3 regions of the Pseudomonas sp. AC463 genome follow, and region 2 is predicted to be linked to each of the others. Evidence: predicted binding sites of a transcription regulator. Region 2 holds the regulator's gene; each other region holds the start of a gene.
The links. The regulator FliA, encoded in region 2, starts transcription of late flagellar genes. The targets are predictions, from matches to a motif close to CTAAAGTTTNNNNNNNNNNNGCCGNTAA.
Positions count from the first base shown of each region.

Region 1: a site for FliA is predicted at 1,816-1,843, ahead of AC0IYH_RS20805 (flagellar protein MotY). Genes of this name have one in related genera too.
Region 3: a site for FliA is predicted at 3,208-3,235, ahead of AC0IYH_RS01825 (methyl-accepting chemotaxis protein). Genes of this name have one in related genera too.

Region 1 covers NZ_CEEDDZ010000016.1:173,142-178,624, forward strand. The annotation lists gene AC0IYH_RS20800 (argininosuccinate synthase) at 1-714, opposite strand, end outside; gene AC0IYH_RS20805 (flagellar protein MotY) at 844-1,752, opposite strand; gene pyrC (dihydroorotase) at 1,909-2,955, shown strand; gene rnt (ribonuclease T) at 2,952-3,626, shown strand; gene AC0IYH_RS20820 (peroxiredoxin) at 3,694-4,296, opposite strand; gene AC0IYH_RS20825 (bacterioferritin-associated ferredoxin) at 4,541-4,759, shown strand; gene bfr (bacterioferritin) at 4,961-5,431, shown strand.
Region 2 covers NZ_CEEDDZ010000031.1:45,977-51,459, reverse strand. The annotation lists gene flhA (flagellar biosynthesis protein FlhA) at 1-107, shown strand, start outside; gene flhF (flagellar biosynthesis protein FlhF) at 120-1,436, shown strand; gene fleN (flagellar synthesis regulator FleN) at 1,543-2,376, shown strand; gene fliA (RNA polymerase sigma factor FliA) at 2,373-3,113, shown strand; gene AC0IYH_RS27570 (chemotaxis response regulator CheY) at 3,285-3,659, shown strand; gene AC0IYH_RS27565 (protein phosphatase CheZ) at 3,678-4,466, shown strand; gene AC0IYH_RS27560 (chemotaxis protein CheA) at 4,478-5,483, shown strand, end outside.
Region 3 covers NZ_CEEDDZ010000001.1:385,813-391,295, forward strand. The annotation lists gene AC0IYH_RS01800 (FMN-dependent NADH-azoreductase) at 1-496, opposite strand, end outside; gene AC0IYH_RS01805 (LysR substrate-binding domain-containing protein) at 622-1,530, shown strand; gene AC0IYH_RS01810 (MmcQ/YjbR family DNA-binding protein) at 1,527-1,883, shown strand; gene AC0IYH_RS01815 (DUF1294 domain-containing protein) at 1,872-2,255, opposite strand; gene AC0IYH_RS01820 (undecaprenyl-diphosphate phosphatase) at 2,252-3,082, opposite strand; gene AC0IYH_RS01825 (methyl-accepting chemotaxis protein) at 3,303-4,937, shown strand; gene pnuC (nicotinamide riboside transporter PnuC) at 5,030-5,483, shown strand, end outside.

The sequences.
Region 1 (5,483 bases), on a different contig from region 2:
GTCGACGCCGTCCAGCGCGACGATGTCGCCGTTGCGGTAGGTCAGTTCCAGGTACTGAGGCTTGTCTGGAGCGTTCTCCGGGGAGACGGTCCATTTCCACATGTCTTCTTCGTGCTCGGTCCAGGTGTCTTCCAGCACGCCGCCTTCATAGGAGATGTGCAGCAAGTTGGCGTCCATTGAGTACGGGGACTTCTTCTTGCCGTGACGCTCGATCGGGATGGCGTGCTTTTCAGCGTAATCCATCAGCTTTTCACGGGACAGCAGGTCCCACTCGCGCCAAGGAGCAATCACTTTAACGCCTGGCTTGAGGGCGTAGGCACCGAGTTCGAAACGCACCTGGTCGTTGCCTTTGCCGGTGGCGCCATGGGAAATGGCGTCGGCACCGGTTTCGTTGGCGATTTCGATCAGGCGCTTGGCGATCAGCGGACGTGCGATGGAAGTACCCAGCAGGTACTCGCCTTCGTAGACGGTGTTGGCGCGAAACATCGGGAAAACGAAATCGCGGACGAACTCTTCGCGCAGGTCGTCAATGTAGATCTCTTTCACGCCCATGGCTTGCGCCTTGGCACGTGCAGGTTCGACCTCTTCGCCCTGACCCAGGTCAGCGGTGAAGGTCACCACTTCACAGTTATAAGTATCCTGCAGCCACTTGAGGATCACCGAAGTGTCCAGGCCGCCGGAATACGCGAGAACGACCTTGTTTACGTCGGCCATGCCATCACTCCACGGGGTTGTACGGAAAGCCGTCGATTCTACCGACCAAAACCGTGAATTTACAGGGGCGCGACAGCAAATGAAGATAAAGCGACAGATTATGTCGAACGGGCGACCGATGGCCGCCGTTTACGCGGTGTGCGCCGGGTTGCTCGGAGCGGCAGCCTGGGGCGCCGGTTTCTCGGGGGCAGCCACCCGTTCAAGCTGGATATTCACGCGGCGGTTGCGGGCGCGGTTGGCTGCATTGGTGTTAGGCGCCAACGGGTAGCTTTCACCATGGAAACGCATGGTGATCTGCGACTCTTCTATGCCATTGGCCTTGAGGTAGTCCATCACCGCCAACGCGCGCCGGCGCGACACATCACGGTTGCTCAGGCGATTGCCGCTGTTGTCCGAATGGCCGTTCAACTCGATATGGTTAACCGTAGGATCAGCCTTCATGTACGCCAGAATCACCGACAACTTCTGTTTGGCCGCCGCATCCAGCTCGATACCGCCACCGGGGAAGCCGACTTCGGTCTGTTTGACCTGATCGTAATTCATCGGCAATAGCTTGGTGGTGCACAGCTGATAGTCGTTGAAGGCCTTGTTGAATTTCACCGGCAACAAACGGATTTCCGAGTACCCGCCTTCGCGCCCGTAATGCCGTACCGTCGGGCTGCGCCCTTCGAGCAAGCCGCTGAACAAACGCCCGGCCTGGGCCTGAGAGCTATTAAAGAGCACATCGCCACTGCCGGCACGCACGGCACCGAGGTTGATATCCCCTCGCCCCGGCTGCCACGGCGCAGCCGCCGCCAACAAGGTGGCCGAGCCCGCGCCCAGCGCGCCGTTGTAGGCTTTCAGACGAAAAGTCGCCTGCTCACCGGCCCGGCGCACGAACTCACCCGAGCCGAAATCGGTGATCGGCTGGGTAAGGCGGCACTCGAACTGGTCGCCTTCCACCTTCCACTCAATATTCTCCAGACGTGTCTGGAACGTGAGGGCCATCGCAGGCAGGCTGGCGAACACACTGAGCAGGGCTAGATAATGCTGGCGCACGGGAGGCTCCACTGGTTTCTACAACACTTCAAAGCGTCATACATCGATAAGGCATACAAAAGGCTATCGGATGCATCCGGCAAAACTTGATAGCGAGTGCCTGCAAGAGTCTTTTCCGGTAGCATTCCCACCAGATTGACCCGCCTGGAATCCCCAATGTCCGACCGCCTGACCCTGCTGCGTCCCGACGACTGGCATATTCATCTTCGCGATGGTGCTGCGTTACCCCAAACCGTGGCCGATGTAGCGCGCACGTTTGGCCGCGCGATTATCATGCCCAACCTGGTACCTCCGGTGCGAAATGCCGCGCAAGCCGACGCCTATCGCCAGCGCATTCTCGCTGCGCGCCCGGCCGGCAGCCGCTTCGAACCGTTGATGGTGCTCTACCTCACCGACCGTACCCAACCTGAAGAAATCCGTGAGGCCAAGGCCAGCGGCTTTGTGCATGCCGCCAAGCTGTACCCGGCCGGCGCGACCACCAACTCCGATTCCGGCGTGACCAGTATCGACAAGATCCTGCCGGCCATCGAAGCCATGGCTGAAGTCGGCATGCCGCTGTTGATCCACGGTGAAGTCACCCGTGGCGATGTGGACGTATTCGATCGCGAGAAGATCTTCATCGACGAGCACATGCGCCGCGTGGTCGAGCTGTTCCCGACCCTCAAGGTGGTGTTCGAACACATCACCACGGCCGATGCGGTGCAGTTCGTCACCGAGGCTTCGGCCAATGTGGGCGCGACCATCACCGCGCATCACCTGCTCTATAACCGCAACCACATGCTGGTGGGCGGGATTCGGCCGCACTTCTATTGCCTGCCGATCCTCAAGCGCAACACCCACCAGGTGGCCTTGCTGGACGCCGCCACCAGCGGCAGCCCCAAGTTTTTCCTCGGCACCGACTCGGCGCCCCACGCCCAGCACGCCAAGGAAGCTGCGTGTGGTTGTGCCGGTTGCTACACCGCCTATGCCGCCATCGAGCTGTATGCCGAAGCGTTCGAATCGCGCAACGCCCTGGACAAGCTCGAAGGTTTCGCCAGCCTCAACGGCCCGCGTTTCTACGGCCTGCCGGCGAACACCGATCGCATTACCCTGGTCCGTGAAGACTGGACCGCCCCTGCCAGCCTGCCGTTTGGCGAGCTGACTGTTATCCCGCTGCGCGCCGGTGAAACACTGCGCTGGCGCCTGCTGGAGGAAAGCAAGTGAGTGAAGACCATTACGACGACGACCAGGAACACGGCGGTGGCGGCGGTTCGCGCCATCCGATGGCCGAACGTTTCCGCGGCTACTTGCCGGTCGTTATCGACGTAGAAACCGGTGGTTTCAACTGCGCCACCGATGCGTTGCTGGAAATTGCCGCGACGACCATCGGCATGGATGAACAGGGTTTTGTGTACCCGGAACACACTCACTTCTTCCGCGTCGAGCCGTTTGAAGGCGCGAATATCGAAGCAGCAGCCCTGGAGTTCACCGGGATCAAGCTCGATCACCCGCTGCGCATGGCGGTGAGTGAAGAAGCGGCGCTGACCGATATCTTCCGTGGCGTACGCAAGGCGTTGAAGGCCAATGGCTGCAAACGCGCGATCCTGGTGGGCCACAACAGCAGCTTCGATCTGGGCTTCCTGAATGCCGCCGTGACGCGGCTGGACATGAAGCGCAATCCGTTCCACCCGTTCTCCAGCTTCGACACCGCTACCCTCGCGGGCCTGGCTTACGGTCAAACAGTATTGGCCAAAGCGTGCCAGGCGGCCGGTATCGACTTTGACGGGCGTGAAGCCCACTCGGCGCGCTACGACACCGAGAAGACCGCCGAGCTGTTCTGCGGCATCGTCAACCGCTGGAAGCAGATGGGCGGCTGGGAAGACTTCGGCGACTGAAAGGTCAAACCCCAAGCATAAAAAAACCGGCCCTCACAGGCCGGTTTTTTTGTACCTCGAACCTGGCTTACAGCTTGCCAGCGTTCTCGGTCAGGTAAGCCGCAACGCCTTCTGGCGAAGCGTTCATGCCTTTGTCGCCTTTTTTCCAGTTGGCAGGGCAGACTTCGCCGTGCTCTTCGTGGAATTGCAGGGCGTCGACCAGGCGGATCAGCTCTTCCATGTTACGGCCCAGCGGCAGGTCGTTGATGATCTGCGAGCGGACAACGCCCTTGTCGTCGATCAGGAACGCGCCACGGAAGGCCACGCCGCCTTCGGACTCTACGTCGTAGGCCTTGGCGATGTCGTGCTTCATATCGGCAGCCATGGTGTATTTGACTTTGCCGATGCCGCCATCGTTGATGGCGGTGTTGCGCCAGGCGTTGTGGGTGAAATGGGAGTCGATGGAAACGGCTACCACTTCAACGTTACGCGCCTTGAAATCGTCCATGCGGTGGTCCAGAGCGATCAGCTCCGACGGGCAGACGAAGGTGAAGTCCAGCGGGTAGAAGAAAACCAGGCCGTATTTGCCTTTGATGGCTTCGGACAGTTTGAAGCTGTCTACGATTTCGCCATTGCCGAGGACGGCAGGTACGTCGAAATCCGGGGCTTGTTTGCCGACGAGTACGCTCATTGGGTATCTCCTGATGTAGGGGTGACGATTGAAGTAAAAGGACCGGCTTCGAGTCTGCCGCGCTTAAGCGACAGCCCTGTGACGCAGTCACGCTTCGTGAAGACCGACCATCATACACTGAAAAAACCGTTCGTCAGTGGGAGGGGCATAGCTGCGAATACCTTACGAATCTACTTTGACAATCATTCTCGTTAACATTAAGATCCATCGCACTTAAGCCTTAAACCCGCGACGGTTCTCCCTTATGTATGTGTGCCTCTGTACTGGCGTCACCGACGGACAAATCCGCGAAGCAATCTATGAAGGTTGCTGCAGCTACAAGGAAGTGCGTGAAACCACCGGCGTTGCCAGCCAGTGTGGCAAATGTGCTTGCCTGGCCAAGCAAGTGGTACGGGAAACCCTGACGCAGCTGCAGACAGCCCAGGCCGCGCTCCCCTATTCAGCAGAATTTACACACGCTTAAATTGGCGTGTTTTAAAGAACCGGACTTAGTGTCCGGTTTTTTTATGCCCGCAATTCAATTAGTTAGCGCCAAGACGCGGAACACAAACATTCTTATTCCGATTAATTTTCATTTATTATTCAATAACTTAGGTTTGACACTAAGGAATTCGCCGCTCAAACTCCGCCTTATACACAGCTATTACAGGGCAGGACCCCAGTCATGAAAGGCGACATCTCAGTCATCCAGCAACTCAACAAAATCCTTGCCAATGAACTGGTCGCGATCAATCAGTACTTTCTGCATGCACGCATGTACGACGATTGGGGCCTGGAAAAGCTGGGCAAGCGTGAATACAAAGAATCCATCAAAGCCATGAAGGACGCCGACGCGCTCATCAAGCGCATCCTGTTCCTGGAAGGCCTGCCGAACGTGCAGGACCTGGGCAAGCTGAACATCGGCGAGCACACACAGGAAATGATCAGCAGCGACCTGGGCTTTGAACGCAAGAGCCACAGCGACCTTAAGGCCGCCATCGCCCACTGCGAAACCAAGGGCGACTTCGGCAGCCGTGAGTTGCTGGAAGACATCCTGGAAGATCAGGAAGAGCACATCGACTGGCTGGAAACCCAACTGGGCCTGATCGACAAGGTCAGCCTGGAGAACTACCTGCAATCGCAGATGGGCGAATAACCCGTAGTTCTACCGGCCACAAAAAAGCCCCGCTTCTCGTAAGAGAGCGGGG
Region 2 (5,483 bases):
CGCGGTTTGGACGCCTGGCAGTACCGAATTTGCACGTTTTGGCTTATCAGGAAATTCCTGACAATAAGCAAGTGACTATCGTCGCGACAGTAGGGCCGAACGGCTGAGGGTAGTGGGTTATGCAAGTTAAGCGTTTTTTCGCCGCCGATATGCGTCAGGCCATGAAACTGGTCCGTGATGAGCTGGGCGCCGACGCCGCGATTATCGGTAACCGTCGTATTGCCGGCGGTGTCGAGCTGACGGCTGCCCTGGATTACACCCCTCAGGCCCTGGCCCCGCGCGTGCCGAACATGGAGCTCGAAGACGAGCTGCGCAAGACCGCGTCGCGCATCGTCTCGGCCCAGGCTGAATTGAGCATGCGTGGCGACAGCGATGCCACCACCAACCGCCAGTTGTTTGCCGGCCTGCCGCTGACCGCCGCCGAGCCGCTGGTTGAGCCTACGTTCAAAGAGCCGCCGCGTCCTGCCGCGCCAGCCCCGGCTGCCGCAGTCGACCAGCGTGTGTTCGACTCGATGCGCTTTGAACTCAACGGCCTGCGCGAGCTGCTCGAAGTACAACTCGGCTCCTTGGCCTGGACCCAGCTGCAAGGCAGCAAGCCGCAGCAGGCCAACCTGTGGCGTCGCCTGCAACGTATCGGCCTGTCCGGCCCGTTGTCCCGCGACCTGCTGGCGCTGACCACCGAAATCGAAGAACCCCGCCAGGCCTGGCGCATGTTGCTGGCGCACTTGGCGCGCATGATCGTCACCCCGGAAGTCGAGCCGCTGGAAGAGGGCGGTGTGATCGCCATGGTCGGCCCTGCCGGCATGGGCAAGACCACCACCCTGGCCAAGCTGGCGGCGCGGTATGTGCTCAAGTACGGCGCGCACAACATTGCGCTGGTGAGCATGGACAGCTACCGCATCGGCGCCCAGGAGCAGCTCAAGACCCTGGGCCGCATCCTGAATGTGTCGGTGACCCACGTAGACCCGGGCCAGTCCCTGGCCAACGCCCTCGACCCGCTGCTGCGCAAACGCGTAGTGCTGATCGACACCGCCGGCCTGCAAGCCAGTGATCCGGCGTTGCGCATGCAGCTCGAAAGCCTGGCCGGACGTGGGATCAAATCGAAAAATTACCTGGTGCTTGCAACCACCAGCCAGAAACAGGTTCTTACCGCTGCGTACCACAGTTACAAACGCTGCGGCCTGGCCGGTTGCATCCTCACCAAGCTCGATGAAACCGCGAGCCTGGGCGAGGTGCTGAGCCTGGCCATCAGTCATGAATTGCCGGTCGCCTACCTGACCGACGGCCCGCGGATCCCGGATGATCTGCATCTGCCGCGCCGTCATCAGTTGGTCAGCCGTGCAGTCAGCGTGCAAATGCAAGAAGAGCCTAGCGAGGAAGCGATGGCCGATATGTTCGCCGACCTCTACCACAACCCGGCAAAGCGGGTGGGTTGAGGGCAGGATGAACACCGTGAAATGTATCTACATCGATGGTCTGCAAGCGATTCACGCGGCCAAGCCATGTAGCCTGCGTCTAAGCAAGACAAGGTAAAGAAATAAAATGGGCAGCATGCATCCCGTACAGGTGATCGCGGTGACCGGCGGCAAAGGTGGCGTCGGGAAAACTAACGTGTCAGTGAATTTGTCCCTGGCCCTGGCAGAGCTTGGCCGTCGCGTCATGCTGCTGGATGCTGACCTGGGGCTGGCGAACGTCGACGTTCTGCTGGGACTGACGCCCAAACATACCCTCGCCGATGTGATCGAGGGCCGCTGTGAGCTGCGCGACGTGCTGCTGCAGGGCCCCGGTGGCATCCGCATCGTGCCGGCCGCTTCCGGCACCCAGAGCATGGTGCATCTGAGCCCGGCGCAGCATGCCGGCCTGATCCAGGCGTTCAGCGATATCGGCGACAACCTCGACGTGCTGGTGATCGACACCGCCGCCGGGATCGGCGAGTCCGTGGTCAGCTTCGTGCGCGCTGCGCAGGAAGTGTTGCTGGTGGTGTGCGACGAACCCACCTCGATCACCGACGCCTACGCCCTGATCAAACTGCTCAACCGTGACTACGGCATGAACCGCTTCCGCGTGCTGGCCAATATGGCCCAGAGCCCGCAGGAAGGTCGCAACCTGTTCGCCAAGTTGACCAAGGTCACGGATCGCTTTCTCGATGTCGCCTTACAATACGTCGGCGCAGTGCCCTACGACGAGTGTGTGCGCAAGGCTGTGCAAAAGCAGCGTGCAGTCTACGAAGCGTTCCCTCGTTCCAAGTGCGCTCTGGCGTTCAAGGCTATTGCCCAGAAGGTCGATACCTGGCCGTTGCCCGCCAACCCGCGGGGGCATCTGGAGTTTTTCGTCGAGCGATTGGTGCATCAGACGAGCGCAGGACCCGTGCTATGACAGCGACTGGCTACAACGCGTACAAGAAGTCTGCCCGTGACAGCCAAGGCGAATTGATCGAGCGCTACGCGCCCCTGGTCAAGCGCATCGCCTATCACTTGCTGGCACGCCTGCCCGCCAGCGTCCAGGTCGAAGACCTGATCCAGGCGGGCATGATCGGCCTGCTCGAAGTGTCGACCAAGTACGACGCGAGCAAGGGTGCGAGTTTCGAGACGTATGCGGGTATCCGCATCCGTGGCGCGATGCTCGATGAAGTGCGTAAAGGTGACTGGGCGCCGCGTTCGGTACACCGCAATACGCGCATGGTCAGTGACGCAATTCGCGCAATTGAAGCAAAAACCGGTCGCGACGCTAAAGATCACGAAGTTGCGGCCGAACTCCAATTGAGTCTCGACGATTACTACGGGATTTTGAACGATACCTTGGGCAGCCGCCTGTTCAGTTTCGACGACCTGTTGCAGGACGGCGAACACGAAGGGCTGCACGAGGACGGCGCGAGCGCTCATATGGAGCCATCGCGCGACCTGGAAGATGAACGTTTCCAGGGCGCCTTGGCCGACGCGATTGCCAATTTGCCGGAGCGTGAGCGGCTGGTGTTGGCGCTGTACTACGACGAAGAGCTGAACCTCAAGGAAATCGGTGAGGTCCTGGGGGTCAGCGAATCGCGGGTCAGCCAGTTGCATAGCCAGTGCGCAGCCCGCTTGCGGGGGCGTTTGGGAGAGTGGCGAGCGCGCTGACAGGCAGTGTTGGGGAGCACTGCAAAGCGAGGCCGCGAGGGTGATAGACCTTCGCGGCTTCAATCCGTGGTGCTCCCGGCAGTCCTTTTTGTGTAATGCCTGTTGATTGAAATGGCGCGTCCAGGTGCTGGGCGCGTTTAAGACTGCTTGGAGGTCGAATTGGACAAGAACATGAAAATCCTCATCGTTGATGACTTCTCAACGATGCGGCGGATCATAAAAAACCTGTTGCGTGACCTTGGGTTCACTAACACGGTCGAGGCGGATGACGGCATTACGGCGATTCCGATCCTCAACAGCGGGAGCATCGACTTTCTGGTAACAGACTGGAACATGCCGGGCATGACCGGTATCGACCTGCTGCGCCACGTGCGCGCTGACGAAAAGCTGCGCAGCCTGCCTGTGCTGATGGTGACCGCCGAAGCCAAGCGTGAGCAGATCATCGAAGCCGCCCAAGCTGGGGTTAACGGCTACGTGGTCAAGCCATTCACTGCATTGGCCTTGAAAGAGAAGATCGAAAAAATCTTCGAACGCATCCACGGCTAATGCCATCGCGGGGGAGCTATGGAGCATAAAGAATCATCACAGGGAGACTTCGAGTCGACCCTGAAAAAGCATGCTCACCAGTTGGTCGAAAGCCTTGAAAAAGGCCAGTTCGGCGACGCGGTGCAGTTGATCCATGAGCTCAACCAGACCCGTGACCGCGGCCTGTATCAGGAAGTGGGCAAGCTCACACGCGAGCTGCACAGTGCGATCGTCAATTTCCAGATTGATCCGCATATGCCCCAGGCCGAGGAAATCTCGCAGATCACTGATGCCACCGAACGCCTGTCCTATGTGGTCAGGCTGACTGAGGCGGCGGCCAACCGCACTATGGACCTGGTGGAAAACGCCACGCCCCTGGTCAATGGCATGGCCACTGAAGCTCAGGCCCTGAGCCACGACTGGGGCCGCTTCATGCGCCGGGAAGTGGGGGCTGAAGAGTTCCGTGAGCTGGCGCGTCGGGTTGAAGGATTTTTGTCGCGCAGCGAGCAGGAAAACCGCACGGTTTCCAGCAACCTCAACGACATTCTGCTGGCGCAGGATTACCAGGACCTCACCGGTCAGGTGATCAAGCGTGTGACCCAATTGGTCACCGAAGTGGAAAGCAACTTGCTCAAATTAGTGCTTATGGCAGGCCAGGTAGACCGCTTTGCAGGCATCGAACATGACCGCGAAGCGATCCTCTCGGAAAAAGATCCACAAAAACATCTCGCCAAGGGTGAAGGTCCGCAGATTCATGCCGATAAACGTGAAGACGTTGTGTCAGGTCAGGATGACGTAGATGACCTGTTATCCAGTTTAGGCTTCTAAGGAGCACCCACATGAGCTTCGGCGCCGATGAAGAAATCCTTCAGGATTTCCTTGTAGAGGCCGGCGAAATTTTAGAGCAACTGTCCGAACAACTGGTCGAGCTGGAAAGCCGCCCGGATGATGCGAACCTGCTCAATGCAATTTTTCGCGGTTTTCACACTGTAAAAGGGGGCGCCGGCTTCCTCCAGCTCCATGAGCTGGTGGAGTGCTGCCACATCGCCGAGAACGTGTTCGACATCCTGCGCAAGGGTGAGCGTCACGTTGATTCGGAATTGATGGACGTGATTCTCGAAGCACTCGATGCGGTCAACGGCATGTTCAGCGAAGTGCGCGAACGTGCTCCGATCACCGCCGCCACCCCGGAACTGCTGGCCGCCCTGGCGCGCTATGCAGAGCCTGCCGACCTGTCGGCGGCGCCGGTGGTTGAAGCCGCGCCGGAACCCGAGCCGCAAGCGGATGTGACGGACAGCGAGTTCGAACAGCTGCTCAATTCGCTCAACGCGGTGAAAGCCGAAGCTGAGGCGCCTGCAGCCGTTACTGCGCCCGCAGCGCCGACCAGCGAAGACATCACCGACGCCGAGTTCGAATCCCTGCTCGACCAGTTGCACGGCAAAGGCCAGTTCGCGGCCGACGCCGTGGCACCGGTCGCTGCGGCCGAGGCGCCTGCCGCCCCGGCCAGCACCGACATTACCGACGACGAATTCGAAGCGTTGCTCGACCAACTGCATGGCAAAGGCACGTTTGCGGCCGACGCTCTGCCGGAAGTCTCTGCGGCCCCTGCGCCAGCTGCCAGTGCGGCACCGGCTGGCGATGGCTTGATCTCCGATCACGAGTTCGAAGCGCTGTTGGACGATTTGCACGGCAAGGGCAAGTTCACCGAAGTGGCCCCGGCCGCCGCTGCAGCTGTTGCCACAGCGGCCCCGGTTGCCGCCAAAGCCGCCGCTCCGGCCGCCAAGCCTGCGCCAGCCCCGGCTGCCGCCCCGGCTGCCGCCCCGGCTGCCGCCCCGGCTCCAGCGC
Region 3 (5,483 bases), on a different contig from region 2:
TGCCGAGGAAACCGAACAACAGTTTCAAGTAGCCTTCATGGGCTGCGCCCGACGCCTGGCCGGCATGCAGGCCACCGGCGGTGGAGACGATGATGACTTTCTTGTTGCCGCACAGGCCTTCCGGGCCGGCTTCGGTGTAGCGGAACGTTTGGCCGGCGACGGCGATGCGGTCGATCCAGGCTTTCAGCTGCGTAGGGATGGTGAAGTTGTACATCGGTGCGCCGACCACGATGGCATCGGCGGCGAGGAATTCAGCCAGCGACGATGCGCTCAACTCGGCTTCGTGCTTTTGCGCGGCGTCGCGCAGTTCCGCGGCAGTGCCCAATGCACCCAGGGTGGCGCCGGAAAAGTGGTTGATGCCTTCGCTGGCCAGGTCGCGGTAGGTCACTTCTACACCCGGCTCGGCCGCTTGCCAGGCTTTCACCACACCGGCGCTGAGCTGACGGGAAGCCGAGTTGTCGCCGAGGATGCTGGAATCGATGTGCAACAGTTTCATGGTGGATCTCCGATGAGGGATCGTCAGTGGCGATCAGATGGTGGTGATGCTACGCATGAAACCAATAGTCGATAAGCCGCCTGAAATGCGATAGTTTGTCCCACTGACAGGACAATAGGCCGACCATGCAAGACCTCAACGACCTCTACTATTTCGCCAAAGTTGTCGAAGCCGGTGGTTTCGCCGCGGCCGGGCGCTTGCTGGGCATTCCCAAATCGCGGCTGTCGCGACGCATTGCCGAGCTGGAAGAACGCCTGGGTGCGCGCCTGCTGCAACGCACCACGCGGCAACTGACCCTCACCGCCGTCGGCGAGCGCTACCTGCGCCATTGCCAGGCGATGCTGCTGGAGGCGGAAATGGCCGACGAAGCGGTGGCGAGCATGTCCAGCGAACCGCGCGGGCGCCTGCGGGTCAGTTGCCCGGTGGGGTTGGCCCAGCACATGCTGCCGGAAATGGTCGCCGGGTTTCTGGCGGCGCACCCGCACGTGCAGCTGGAGATGACCTTGGTAAACCGCCGCGTCGACCTGGTCGCCGAAGGCATCGACGTCGCGTTGCGCGTGCGCGAACTGGGCGATGAAGACCCGCTGCTGGTCACCAAGCGCCTGCGCCAGGCGCACACCGTACTGGTCGCCAGCCCCGGGTTCATGCGCGATCGGCGGGTCGAAACCCTCGAAGACCTTAAACAGCTGCCGATTCTCGGCGCGCTCGAACCCGACCGCATGGTGCATCAACGCATTCTCGACCCGCAGGGCAACGCCCACGAACTGGTGATGGAGGCGCGCCTGGGCATCGAAGATTTCATCGTGCGCAAGGCCAGCGCCATCATGGGCCTGGGCTTCACCGTGCTGCCGATGATGTATTGCGAGGAGGAGCTGGCCAGCGGGCGCCTGGTGCAATTACTGCCGCAGTGGTCGTTGCCTGGCGGCTGGCTGCAGGCTGTGTACCCGCACCGACACGGTGTGCTGCCGGCGATTCGCGCCTGGATCGACTACCTGGAAGAAGGTTTCAAGGGCTGTGGAGACCGTTTGTTATGAAGATGACCGAAGCACAAGTCGCGCAATTCTGCCTGGGACTGCCCGGCGCGCGGGAAGACTACAAATGGGGCGGCGTGCGGGTATTTTCGATTGCCGGCAACAAGATGTTTGCCCTGCAGAACCTGCGCGGCGATTCGCTGGCGTTCAAGGTCGACAAGGAGCTGTTCCTTGGCCATGTCGACCGCCCGGGCATCCACCCGGCGCCGTACCTGGCGCGCGCGCAGTGGATCATCATGAACGCGCCCTACCCGCTGGGCGCCGAGGAGCTGCGTGGCTTGTTGCAGCGTTCCCACCAACTGGTGGTGAGCAAGCTGCCCAAGCGCACGCAAATCGGCTTGCTGCTAGAGGATTGAAACCAGCGTACCGCCGAGAAACAGCTGATCCAGCCAGAACACCTGGTGCAGCAGCACAATCACCCAGAACAGCACCTGGTACGACACCTTGCGCGTCTTGTGCCGGAACACCTGTTGGGCAATCAGCGCCCCCGGCCAACCGCCCGCCAGCTCCACGGCGTGCAGTATGTTTTCCGGGGTGCGCCAACTGTCGGTGCGGGCCTTGCGCTTGTCGCTCCAGTAGAGGAATAACGCGATCACGCTGACCACGCCATAGGCCACCAGCGGGATCACGGTTTCGCCGCGCTGCCAGACCAGTACCGAGCCCAGCAGCGGTGCGGCGCACAACAGCACAAACAGTGCGGCCTTGAGGCGTGGGCGCTGGATCATCATGCCTTGGCCGCTGCCCAGTCGATCCAGCCGAACTGCCAGGTGGCCAGGATCAGCAGGCCGAAGCCGATGCGGTACCAGGCAAACGCCGCATAACTGTGGCTGGCAATGAACTTGAGCAGGCCCTTGACCGCGATCATCGCGAAGATGAACGAGGTCACAAAACCAATGGCAAACACCGGCAGGTCGGCCGGCTGGAACAGGTCGCGGTATTTGTAGCCCGAATACACCGCCGCACCGACCATCGTTGGCATCGCCAGGAAGAACGAGAACTCGGTGGCGGTCTTGCGCGACAGGCCAAAGAGCAGGCCACCGATGATGGTCGAGCCCGAGCGCGAGGTGCCCGGGATCATCGCCAGGCACTGGGCAAACCCGACCTTGAGCGCGTCCTTCCAGGTGATGTCATCCACCGTTTCGGCGTGCACCTCATGCTCGCGGCGTTCGGCCCAGAGCATGATCACGCCGCCCACCACCAGGGCCGTGGCCACGGTGATCGGGTTGAACAGGTAATGGTGAATCAGGTCGGCGAAAATCACCCCCAGCACCACGGCCGGCAGAAAGGCGATCAGCAGGTTTACGGTAAAACGCTGGGCCTTGCGCTGCGTTGGCAGGCCGGTGACCACTTCGAAAATCTTGCCGCGAAACTCCCAGACCACCGCCAGGATGGCGCCGAGCTGGATGATGATATTGAACGCGTTGAAACGGTCGCCGGTGAAGTCCAGCAAGTCGGCGACGATAATCTGGTGGCCGGTGCTGGAGATCGGCAAGAACTCCGTCAGCCCCTCCACAACGCCCAGAATCAACGCCTGAATGGCGGTCCACAAATCCATACTTCCCCCAAAGGTCATGCTCGATGGCATGCCTTATTGATCTTTTTTAGTGGTTCACTGACGGCAAGGCCTGGCGTTCATATTCAACGCAGGCCTGCAAAAATTGCGTGAAAAATCAGGCAGAACTCAGGTTTTGCGATTTCAGGCCGAAAGCCTATCAGACAAGCCGCAAAAGTCGATGCAGCGCCCACAATTATAAAAAGCACGGAGTGACAGGACGATGAACAGTTTGCGCAATATGTCGATCAGCCGACGCCTCTGGCTGATCCTGATAGTCGCCGTGCTGATGCTGCTGGCCCTGGGTTTGCTGATGCTCAAGCAGATCCACGACGACCTGTACCAGGCCAAGCGCCAGCAAACCCAACACGTGGTGCAGACCGCCAGCGGGATCCTGACGTTTTATCACGGCCTCGAAACCACCGGCGTGATGACCCGCGAAGCCGCGCAGAAGCAGGCCCTTAGTGCCGTGCGCGGCTTGCGTTATGACCATGACGACTATTTCTGGATCAACGACCTCACGCCCGTGATGATCATGCACCCGGCCAACCCCAAGCTCGATGGCCAGAACCTCTCGGCAATCCGCGACCCCGACGGGTTTGCCGTGTTCAACGAATTCGTGATCCTGGCCAAGGCCAAGGGCGCCGGCATCGTCAACTACCGCTGGCCCAAGCCCGGCGCCGACGCACCGGTGGCGAAAACCTCGTATATCCAGCTGTTCGAGCCGTGGGGCTGGATCATCGGCTCCGGCGTGTATGTGGACGACGTGCAAACCGAATTCAGTGGCCAGGTGTGGAAAGCCTCGTTCATGGGCCTCGGCATCGCGCTGGTGATGGGTTTGCTGGTGGCGCTGATCGCCCGCAGCATCGTGCGGCCATTGCAGGCGGCGGTGAATGCCATGGGCAATATCGCCAGTGGTGAAAGCGACCTGACCCGCAGCCTCGACACCCATGGCCGCGATGAGGTCACCCAACTGTCCCAGCACTTCAACAGTTTTACCGCCAAACTGCGCCAGGTGGTCGGCCAGTTGCAGGTGTGCGCCAATGCGTTGGGCCAGTCCTCGCTGGAACTGGGCACCAACGCTACCCAGGCCCACGACCGCAGCCAGCAACAGTCGCAGCAGATGGAGCTGGTGGCCACCGCCATCAATGAAGTCACCTACGGCGTGCAGGACGTGGCCAAGAACGCCGAGCACGCCGCCAGTGAAATGCGCGACGCCCAGGCCCAGGCGCAGCAGGGTCAGGTCAATATCGACGGCAGCCTGCAACAGATCGACCAACTGTCCAGCACCATCAACCAGGCTGTTGAGGTGATCCGCACGCTGTCCAGCGAAAGCACGCAGATCGGCGGCGTACTCGAAGTGATCCGCTCCATCGCCGATCAGACCAACCTGCTCGCCCTCAACGCGGCGATTGAAGCCGCCCGCGCCGGTGAACAAGGCCGTGGGTTTGCCGTGGTGGCCGACGAAGTGCGCCTGCTGGCCCAGCGCACGCAGAAATCCACCGCCGAAATCCAGGTGATGATCGAGCGCCTGCAAGGCCATTCGGAAGCCGCAGTCAAGGTAATCAGCGACAGCCACAGCGCCTCGCAGCTGACCATCGAACAAGCCGGCCAGGCCGGCGCGAGCCTCACCGCCATCGGCCAGGCGCTGCGCAACCTCAACGGCCTGAACGCCTCGATTGCCAGCGCCACCCTGCAACAGGCGCATGTAGTGGAAGACATCAACCAGAACGTGACCCAGGCGGCGGGCTTGTCCCACAGCACCGCGTTGGCGGCCGAGCAATCGAGCGTGGCCAGCATGCAACTGCGTGGCCTGAGCGAACAACTCGACGGGCTACTGCGCCAATTCAAAGTCTGACGCGATTAAAAAATGTGGGAGGGGCGGTGTTTTGTAGATGGCTTGCCTCTGGGTACAATCACCGCCCTCTCCCACTTCCCCAAGGAACCGCCATGTCCGGGCTTGAACTGTTCGCCGCTGCCCTGGGGGTGATTGCCGTGTGGTTGACCGTCAAGCAGAACCCCTGGTGCTGGCCCATCGGCCTGGTGATGGTGCTGCTCTACACCTGGGTGTTCTTCGACGTGAAGCTCTATTCCGACATGCTGCTGCAAGTGGTCTACGCCGTATTGCAACTGTACGGCTGGTGGCAATGGACCCGCGCCGGCCAGGTCAAGCAAGGCCGCCAGGTCACCAGCCTGGGCGTGCCGGCGATCATGCTCAGCCTCGCCGTCGGCGCCGTGTTCAGCCTGTTGCTCGGCGCCGCCATGGCCCATTGGACGGACGCCGCCCAGCCGTGGCTCGACGCCGCCCTCACCGGCTTCAGCCTGGTGGCGCAAATGTGGATGGCGCAAAAACGTGTGCAATGCTGGCCGCTGTGGATTGCCGTGGATGTGATCTTCGTCGGGC